Regions from separate parts of the Thalassolituus sp. ST750PaO-4 genome, predicted to be linked through region 1. Evidence: predicted binding sites of a transcription regulator. Region 1 holds the regulator's gene; each other region holds the start of a gene.
What was found. Region 1 encodes FNR, which switches genes on or off when oxygen is low (the NO sensors DNR and NnrR bind a similar motif). Its sites were predicted from a motif close to TTGATNTANATCAA; they were not measured.

Region 2: a site for FNR is predicted at 1,874-1,887, ahead of HUF18_RS15640 (TraR/DksA family transcriptional regulator). Genes of this name have one in related genera too.
Region 3: a site for FNR is predicted at 1,683-1,696, ahead of clpB (ATP-dependent chaperone ClpB). Genes of this name have one in related genera too.

What each region holds. Positions count from the first base shown of each region.
Region 1 is NZ_JABVCB010000012.1:52,829-56,107, reverse strand. It holds gene HUF18_RS13405 (heavy metal translocating P-type ATPase) at 1-554, shown strand, start outside; gene ccoS (cbb3-type cytochrome oxidase assembly protein CcoS) at 558-752, shown strand; gene HUF18_RS13395 (sulfite exporter TauE/SafE family protein) at 749-1,411, shown strand; gene fnr (fumarate/nitrate reduction transcriptional regulator Fnr) at 1,497-2,264, shown strand; gene HUF18_RS13385 (hypothetical protein) at 2,537-3,031, shown strand; gene ttcA (tRNA 2-thiocytidine(32) synthetase TtcA) at 3,155-3,279, shown strand, end outside.
Region 2 is NZ_JABVCB010000013.1:33,408-36,686, reverse strand. It holds gene HUF18_RS15655 (late competence development ComFB family protein) at 1-121, opposite strand, end outside; gene HUF18_RS15650 (CBS domain-containing protein) at 245-667, shown strand; gene HUF18_RS15645 (HD domain-containing phosphohydrolase) at 674-1,801, opposite strand; gene HUF18_RS15640 (TraR/DksA family transcriptional regulator) at 1,943-2,275, shown strand; gene HUF18_RS15635 (potassium channel family protein) at 2,272-3,114, opposite strand; gene HUF18_RS15630 (OsmC family protein) at 3,243-3,279, opposite strand, start outside.
Region 3 is NZ_JABVCB010000001.1:130,968-134,246, reverse strand. It holds gene HUF18_RS00630 (LysR family transcriptional regulator) at 1-448, opposite strand, end outside; gene HUF18_RS00625 (DMT family transporter) at 665-1,567, opposite strand; gene clpB (ATP-dependent chaperone ClpB) at 1,827-3,279, shown strand, end outside.

The sequences.
Region 1 (3,279 bases):
ATGACAGCCTGCGCCGCAACGCTGCGTCAATTGTCAGCGGACTTCAACAACGCGGTATCGCCGTGTCTCTGCTGACCGGCGACCCCGGCGCATCCGGTCAGGTGGTGGCGGATGCACTGGGCATTACCGACCTGCAGACCGGCGTCTCACCGGAACAGAAACTGGCCGCAGTGCGCGCCTGGCAGCAGGCCGGTGAGCGGGTCATGATGGTCGGCGACGGCATTAACGATGTGCCGGTACTGGCCGGTGCTGATATTGCTCTGGCCGTTAACGAAGCCACCGATCTGGCTAAGACCAACGCCGATGCCATGCTTACCAACGGTCGTCTGGAAACCTTACTGACCGCTCTGGATGGAGCCACCAAGACACGCCGTATTATTGCTCAGAACATCGGCTGGGCTTTGCTGTACAATCTCATCGCATTACCGGTGGCAGCGGCAGGTTTTGTTCCGCCCTGGGCCGCTGCGATTGGCATGTCATTCAGTTCGTTACTGGTGGTCACCAACGCCCTGCGCCTGAATCGCCTGCCGGCTCCTGACTCCTCTGAGGTTTGATCGATGGATATCATTTACATCCTGGTACCGCTGTCTTTACTGCTGATCGGCATTGCCGTGCTGATCTTTTTCTGGGCGGTGAAGAGCGGCCAGTTTGAAGACATGGAGTCCCCCGCCCACCGCATTCTGTTTGATGACGATGAGCCGATAAGTCGCCGTCAGGACGACAGCGAACAAACCCCATCTGACAAGCCATGATTGAACCCCTGTCGCTGCTGACTGCGTTTCTGCTGGGGTTGTTTGGCTCCAGCCACTGCCTGGTGATGTGCGGTGGTATTGCTGCGGCTATTGGCAGCAGCGCCGGAACTCAGCGTGTCCGGGTGACGCTGCTGTTTAACACCGGGCGCATACTGAGCTACAGCATCGCCGGGCTGATAGTCGCCAGCGCAGGTCTGTGGCTGCAGAGCCAGCACCAGTGGCTGATGCTGATCTTGCGGACACTGGCCGCGCTGATGCTGATACTGATGGGGCTCTATATTGCCCGCTGGTCACTGATGCTGACCCGTATTGAGCAACTGGGCCAGGGAATCTGGAAATACCTGCAGCCTCTGACCCGCCGTTTTATGCAATCTCCGCGTGCGATAGATCGTCTGTGGCTGGGCATGCTCTGGGGCTGGTTGCCCTGCGGCCTGATTTACAGCACGCTGAGCTGGGTTGCCGCAAATGGCCAGCCTTTGCTGGGAGCCGCCGCGATGTTCGCCTTTGGTCTGGGTACCCTGCCTGCCCTGTTTGCCAGCACACTGGCGGCCAATGTACTGACGCCGTTTCTGAGCAACAACCGCGTGCGTCAGGTTGCCGGGGGATTACTGATCGGATTTGGTTTGTGGACGGCAGCATCGGTCTGGTTACTTTCTTGACAGATCGCGCGCTAATGCCGAACATAGCCGCAACTGCTGCACTTGTTACTTACTCCGACACCGGGGTTTCACTCAGGAATCAGTCATGAAAACGACACATGTTGCGCCTGCTCCACTGCGGGGCACTCAACCACACTGCCAGACCTGCTCACTGAATGCGTTGTGTCTGCCATTGTCCCTGAACGATTCCGATATGGAGCGCCTCGACGATATCATCCGCCGTGGCCGTCCGATCCAGAAAGGTCAGCTGCTGTTCCAGCAGGGCGAAGCGTTTCAATCCGTATTTGCCGTACGCACCGGAGCCCTGAAAACCTACACTCTGGCGAGTAACGGTGAAGAACAGATTACCGGTTTTCACCTGGCCTCTGAGCTGGTTGGCCTGGCCGGTTACGATAACGGCAACTATCCGTTAACCGCCAAAGCGCTGGAAACCACCACCGTCTGTGAAATTCCGCTGCAGCAACTCGACAGTCTGGCCGATGACCTGCCGGATCTGCGTAAGCAGCTGATGCGTACAATGGGCACCGAAATCCGTCATGATCAGAACATGATGTTGCTGCTCAGCAAGAAAAACGCCGAAGAGCGCGTGGCCTCTTTCCTGATTGATATTTCCCAGCGTTATTCCCGTCGTGGTTTCTCGGCCAGTCATTTCCGCCTGCCGATGTCGCGGGTGGATATCAGTAACTATCTGGGCCTCGCGGTAGAAACCATCAGCCGCGTGTTTACCCGCTTCCAGAAAAACGGTCTGATCGAAACCCAGGGGAAAGAAGTGATTCTGCAGGACCCCGATATGCTGTATGAACTGGCCGGCCTGAATACTGAAAAAGAGTGTGCCGCTCACCCGCAAGAGTAAGCCGCTCACCCGTAAGCAAAAAAACCGGCCAGAGGCCGGTTTTTTTATGCCTGCCCTCTTATGCCTGTTTTCTGCTTATGAACACTCATGCAACGCCCTCTGGTACGGGAAATGCTTTTACCAGAATAAAGGCTGAACAGACGTTATTTTTCTGGCGCCGGTATCCAGGCTATCTATTGGCAATTGGTATAAAACCGCAGCAGATAAAATAATCTGATCTAAGATTGCAGAAACAGCGTCATTCAGCCGATATGACGTATAAGGAGGTGACCATGGGCATCTGCGCAAATGAACTGACCCGCTGGGTAATCCAGCCAACCCTGCAACGTATCGGGGTTAGTAACCCGATGGCCAGCACCCTGCTGCTGGCAACTGCGGCTCAGGAATCGGCTCTTGGATCGCACCTCAAAGCCGCCGGTCAACGGGCTCTCGGCATTTACCGCATTCACAGCCTGACCCACCGCCATGTATGGGACGCTTATCTGGCGCAACAGCCGGAACTGGCCAGCACCGTGCGCGGCCTTGCCAGCCAGCATGATTTTCTCAGTCACCCCCATGCCGAGCTGACCACCAACCTGTCTTATGCCACCGCCATTGCCTGGTTTATCTATGCCCGCAATGATGATTTTGTTCTGCCCGCCGATGCAACCGCAGAACAGCTCGCACGTCTGTGGAAACGTTTTTACCATCCCCGCAGCGGTGTCAGCATTGAAGAGTTCTGCGCCAGTCTCGGTACAGCCACCGCCCTGCTCAACCGTGCAGCCTGAGCAGGCGTACCTTTTCTCAAAGTCCCCGAACAACATTCCTTTTTAACTGCCTGACCTGCGCAGGCGGTTCCTTCACCCGATGCATTCTGCTATAAAGCGGGCGCAATTATTCAGGGTGTTTTTATGATCGAATCCGCTGCCGAGCGCAAAGAGCAACTCGAGTTCAACAAACTGCAGAAGCGCCTGCGCCGCAATGTCGGCAAGGCCATCGAAGACTACCGCATGATCGAAGACGGCGATAAGGTCAT
Region 2 (3,279 bases), on a different contig from region 1:
CACAGGCGATATCAGCCATATGTTCGATGCTGACCGCTGGCGACTGGCCATGTAAACGACGCAGGATCTCTTCGGCAACCAGCTGTTCATAGTAATTACGAATGTGATTATTGATGCTCATACCACCCTCCTTTGAATAGTTTCAGCATAGCACTCCGGCTATTTCCTGCTTTACTGATAAACAATACACAACCACACCGCCGTAGCGGCTGCTCCGTCCGGCGTACTTTTACAGGAACATGCTATGAAACTGGTCAGCGACCTGATGACCCGCGAACTGCTTACTCACCTGCCCGACGATACCCTGCAGGATGCTGAACAAACGATGGGGCGCCATCAGGTTCGCCACATTCCGGTAGTTGATGCAGAAGGGAAAATATTCGGCCTGCTCAGTCAGAAAGAATTTTTAACTGAAGCATTCCGTATTACCGATAAATTTGGCGCGCATAATCTGCAGACGTATCTGGCACAAACCAAACTGAGCTCCTGCATTAATACCGATGTACAAACCATTCCGGCCGATATGCCACTGACCGTCGCCGGTCAGCAATTACGCAACAGCCGTCAGGGTTGCTTACTGGTTACCGATAGTGAAAATCATCTGATCGGTCTGCTCAGCTCCAAAGACTTTGTCCGTCTGGCGATTGAATTGCTGGAACAGTCCTGAGCAGACTCAGGACGGATAGCGTCGCTGAATATCATCAACCTGTTGTGGATGCTTTAACACGGCATCCACACAAGCCTGATCGAGCTCGTTGTGCGCCGCCATTTGCTGTAATTCAGCGAAGACTTTGTCCTGTGGCCAGGCTTCCTTGTAGCTGCGCCGGTTTAACAAGGCATCAAGAATATCGGCCACCGCAATAATCCGCGCCTCCAGCGGTACGTCATCGCCTTCGGCCCCGAGATAACCACTGCCATTCAGTTTTTCATGGTGATACTGAACAATGTTGCGCAGCATTTCGGTGTGCTCCATGTCACCGAGCGCAAAATGCTCCAGAGCCTGATCGACAATATCGCGCCCGACTTTCACATGGGATTTCATTCGCTCGAATTCGTCCGCCGTCAGCGGGCCGGCTTTGTGCAGAATACTGTCGGGGATGGCAATTTTACCGATGTCATGCAGAGGAGCGAACAGCGCCAGATATTCGATAAAGGCATCGCTTAACTGCAGTTTTTTCTGCAGTGCGCGGGCAATCATGCGCGCATAGGCAGCCATGCGCCGCACATGGGCATCGGTTTCTACCGAACGGCGACCGCTGACGTCGGTGGCAAATTTTACCAGCGCCTGCATACGGGCAACCGCATCATGTTCGCGCACCAGCAACTGGCCAACCAGATGCGCCCACAGGTTGCAGTAGGCAATTTTCTGCTCAGAAAAATAATGCCGCTGCAGTGAGTTCAGGAAAAGAAATCCCAGCAAAGCACCATCATGGAATACCGGCATGGTGAGGCTCGCCCGGTAGCCCTGCGACAACAACGCTGCGGTATGAACAGATAAACTCTTATGACGGAAACAGCGCATGTCATTAACCACCCGCAAAGCCGGTTTATCGGCCAGAGCCTGCAGTGACGGCACGTCATCCAGCCGCACGCTGTAACCTAACAGCGGCGAGGTGTCATCGCTTTCATAAACAAAAGTCGACAACAGCCCATCTTCAGGGTTGTACAGCACCAGCGCAAAACGCTGCACGCCTTCATACTGCTCGCGCAATACCCGGTAAAGACGCTCCAGTCGCTGCATAAAATGCATTTTCTGTCCCAGAACCTGATAGGGATCATTCAGATAGAGTGGATCTTCCATAACGTGCCTCTCCGCCGTTTGGCACAGTGTAGGCTAAGCCATCCGCCCTCAGCGCAGGAAGTTGCCAGCTTCCTGATGCACATCAAGGAGAAAAACCCTCCTCTGGCCTAGCCTGAAGTAAAGCTAACAAAGGAAAGTGATATGGATACCAGCGCCATCAGACAAGTGTTAACACAGCGTAAAGCCATGCTGGAAAACCGCGCCAGTAAGGTTGAGCGTGATGCCAGTCACCGCGATGAGCCTTTGTCCGCAGATTTTGCCGAACAAGCGGTAGAGCGGGAAAATGACGATGTACTGCATGCCATTGCCGGTGAATCTTTACACGAGATCACGATGATCAATCAGGCACTGGCGCGTCTGGATGCAGGAATTTATGGCGAATGCAGCGAATGTGGAAATACGATTGACGAAAAGCGCCTGCAGGCCGTTCCTTACACAACCCAATGTATCCAGTGCGCAGAACAGGCTGATTAACGCTCGCCACCATCCAGGTCGCGTCCCTGTTCACGGCGCTGCTGCTCAGCTTCCAGGGCTATGGTCAGCAGCTGATCCAGTTTGGTTTCCAGCTGCTCCATACGGCTTTCCATTTTAGCCAGCCGGTCAGCATTCGCCGTTTCTTTGGCAATCAGGTCTTCTTCTTCCTGCTGCATAAAAAACGCAGAAAAGCTGGCGGTCATCATCGAAAATAAACCGATTCCCATCAGAATCAGTACCGACCCGAATAAACGCCCGGCGGTACTGCCCGGCACAATATCACCATAGCCCACGGTAGTCACCGTCACCCAGGCCCACCAGATGCCATCCATCGGTGTCTGAACATTAGGATCAATCACCGCCATTAAGGTGCCGGCCATAATGATGATGATAAAACTCACCATCAGGGTCGGCCCGAGGTGATTTCTTCCCATAATTTTCTGGAACGAGCCGGACATATTCATCAGCATGGTGAACATTGCCAGCAATCGCAGTGCACGTAAGCCACCAGCGTGGGGAAAGGCCTGCCAGAGCAACGGCATACCGGCAATCACAATCACCAGATTGCTCCAGTTATTACGTAAATAGCGCGCCTTATCATCAACCACTGCGGTCAGCACCAGGGTTTCCAGCAAAAAGAAAGTCCACAAAAACCAGTCGGTAATGTAGGTGTACGGCAGTGGGCCATCGGCGCGGGCTTCGAGATACCACTCGAATACAATCCAGAAGGCGATCAGAATCATCGGCCATTCAAACATACGGCCAATGCGCCGGGCGCGGGCATTTTCGTTGTTATCAACGCCGGAGAGACCGACCATTTTAGAAAAGGAGAGAATCATCAAAGCTCAGTTCAGCACCGTCAGGTAAACCACTTGATAAACATTGGTTACGTAAAAGAGTAGCTGAATCTTAACGGTAAAAGGCGACGCAGATCACCCATAAAGGCAATCGGCGCCGCTTACAGCACTCAGAACAGCGGGTTAACCTGAACGTCGCTGGTAGTG
Region 3 (3,279 bases), on a different contig from region 1:
CTTCCAGTGAACCCAGACGCAGGGCGAAGTCATAGCCTTCTTTCACAATGTCGAGCGGGCGGTCGGAAATATGCAGATCGAAGCTGATGTCCGGGTACTTCTGGGAGAAATCAGTGAACATGCGCGCCAGTTCGCGGCGGCCGAAGTTCGACATCGCGGTGATACGCAGACGGCCGCGTGGCGTGACGTCAAAGTCGGTGACCAGCTTTTCGGCTTCCGTGATCGACTCAAGAATATTCTCGCAGTGCTGGTAGAACATCTGTCCGGCTTCGGTCGGGCTGACGGAGCGGGTGGTGCGGTTCAGCAGACGTACGCCAAGGCGCTCTTCCAGACCGCTGATCTGCTTACTGACGGCAGATGGGGTCACTCCCAGTGAATCGGCCGCCGAGGTAAAGTTGCGCGAGCGCACAACAGAGACAAAGGTTTGCAATGAGTCGATACGGGACATAATTAATGATTCATTCTGAGTAATCCATTAGAACAGCCAGTATATTTAATTCTGAGGAAATAATAAGCCTGTTTTGATCATAAATTAGACTTATATCTAAGAGAATGACGCCTTATACCTGTGCCGGGAATTCTCCGCTTGCCGCCACAACGCTGCAGAAATCAGGTTTCAGTGCTGCTTTGGCGCATAGTCAGGCGATACCGGTCCTGAACTTCGTCAGCTTTTAGCGCCGCTTTTCGGCGCATACAGGTTCAGTAAGCCTGCCAGTACGATCAGAATGGCCCCGGCCCAGGTCGTCCACAGCGGAATCTCTCCCCAGAACCACCAGCCCATCAGGGCGCCATAAATAACCGCACTGTAAACGTAAACACCGACCTTGCCGGTTGGCGCGATGCGGTAGGCGCGGGTCAGCGCCAGCTGGCCGCTGGTAGCGACCACGCCAAGCGCCAGCAGCCACAGCCAGGTGCTGTCAGGAACCGGCTGCCAGTTGAGCAGGGCGCCGGGGGCTGAAACCAGTGCGGCGGTCAGGCCAAAATAAAACACAATACGCTGGCTGGATTCGGTAGCCGACATACGGCGGATGGTGACCTTGGCCAGTGCGGCCAGAAAAGCACCGAGCAGACCGACCAGCAGCGCTGTGTTGTAGCTGTCGCCATTACCCAGCATGGCCGGATGTTCAGCGCCGGGCTGCAGGATGACACTGACCCCGGCAAAGCCGATCAGCAGCGCCAGCCAACTGTGGCGCCCGGCGGGTTCTTTCAGCCACCAGAGTGCCAGTAATGGCATAAACAGCGGCGCCGAAAGCTTCACCAGAAAGGCTTCGGTGAGCGGCAGATGAGCCAGCGCCCAGAAGTAACAGTACATGGCGCTGACACCAACAAGACCGCGCAGCAAATGCCAGTGCCAGACCCGGGTTTTCAGTTCACTTAAGCCGGTACGCAGCAATAAAGGGGCGAGTACGATCAGACCGGCGATATTACGGAAGAACACAATCTGCTCGGTCGACAGCACGTCCGACAGGTCTTTGACCAGCGCGCCCATTAATGCCAGCAGGGCTTCACCCAGCAGCAGGAATAACGCACCGCGGCGCAGGGCGTCGGTCATTGCAGGGGCTGTCATGGCTGGTTTGTGTCCTACGCTTTAAAAGGTGAATCGCGCCACTATATAAATGAAGGCTGACGATACGGATGAAGGCTGGTGATTATACGCGATCACACGTTTGGCAGCCGGGTCTTTGCGCTGCATCAAGATGAATTTCTATTAGTTTTACTAAATTTAATCTTGAAGGTGTTGAAAAAAATTAATCTGGTCGCATCTAAGCGGTAATGAATCAACTCTGCTCGGGTCTGCCCTGAGCGTCTATTTAGGAGATTGGAATATGCGTATGGATCGGTTGACCACCAGTCTGCAGAACGCTCTGGCCGAGAGCCAGAGTCTGGCGCTGGGGCAGGATCATAATCAGATTGATACCGTCCACTTACTGTTGGCATTGCTCGAACAGCCAAGCAGCTCGGTTAAAGATGTGGTGCGCCGTTGTGGTGCCAATGTCGTTGAGCTTGGCCGTGCCCTGCGTGCGTTGCTGGACGAGCAGCCCAAAGTCAGCAGTCCGGATGGCAATATTCAGCTGGCGCCGGAGCTGGGCCGTCTGCTCAATCTGGCGGATAAAGAAGCGCAGAAACGCGGTGACCAGTATGTGTCGAGCGAAGTCTTTCTGCTGGTGGCGCTGGACGATAAAAACAGCACAGGTAAGGCACTGGCCGCGGCTGGTCTGAAGAAAGACGGCGTTAATAAAGCCATTAACGAACTGCGTGGCGGTGAAAGTGTGCAGGACGCCAATGCCGAAGATAACCGTCAGTCGCTGGATAAATACTGCATCGACCTGACCGAGCGTGCCGAAGCGGGCAAACTGGATCCGGTGATCGGCCGTGATGATGAAATCCGCCGTACCATTCAGGTGCTGCAGCGCCGTACCAAAAACAATCCGGTATTGATCGGACCTCCGGGCGTGGGTAAAACCGCGGTGGTGGAAGGTCTGGCGCAGCGTATCGTTAATGGTGAAGTGCCGGAAAACCTGAAGCATAAGCGCATTCTGTCGCTGGATATGGGTTCGCTGGTGGCCGGTGCCAAATACCGTGGTGAATTTGAAGAGCGCTTAAAAGCCGTTTTAAAAGACGTCACCAAGGCCGAAGGCAGCATCATTCTGTTTGTCGATGAATTGCATACCATGGTCGGCGCCGGTAAGGGCGATGGCGCTATGGATGCCGGCAATATGCTTAAGCCTGCTCTGGCACGGGGTGAACTGCACTGCGTGGGTGCGACCACACTGGATGAATACCGCGAATTTATTGAAAAAGACGCGGCACTGGAGCGTCGTTTCCAGAAAGTGATTGTTGATGAGCCGAGCGTGGAAGACTCCATTGCGATTCTGCGTGGTTTAAAAGAGCGTTACGAAGTGCACCACGGTGTGCAGATTACCGACAGTGCGATTATTGCCGCGGCCAAGCTGTCGCAGCGTTATATTCCGGATCGTCGTCTGCCGGATAAAGCCATCGATTTGGTGGATGAGGCGGCATCGGTTATCCGTATGGAAATCGACTCCAAACCACAGGAAATGGACAAGCTCGAACGACGCCTGATTCAGCTGAAAATCGAGCGTGAAGCACTGCGTAAAGAAAAAGACGAAGCGGCGAAAAAACGTCTGAGCGATCTCAACGAAGAGATCAATAAAGCCGGACGTGCCTACGTCGAGCTGGAAGAGGTGTGGAAGAAAGAAAAAGCCCTGCTTGAAGGTGCCAGCAAGTCGAAAGAACAGCTGGAACAGGCCAGAATCG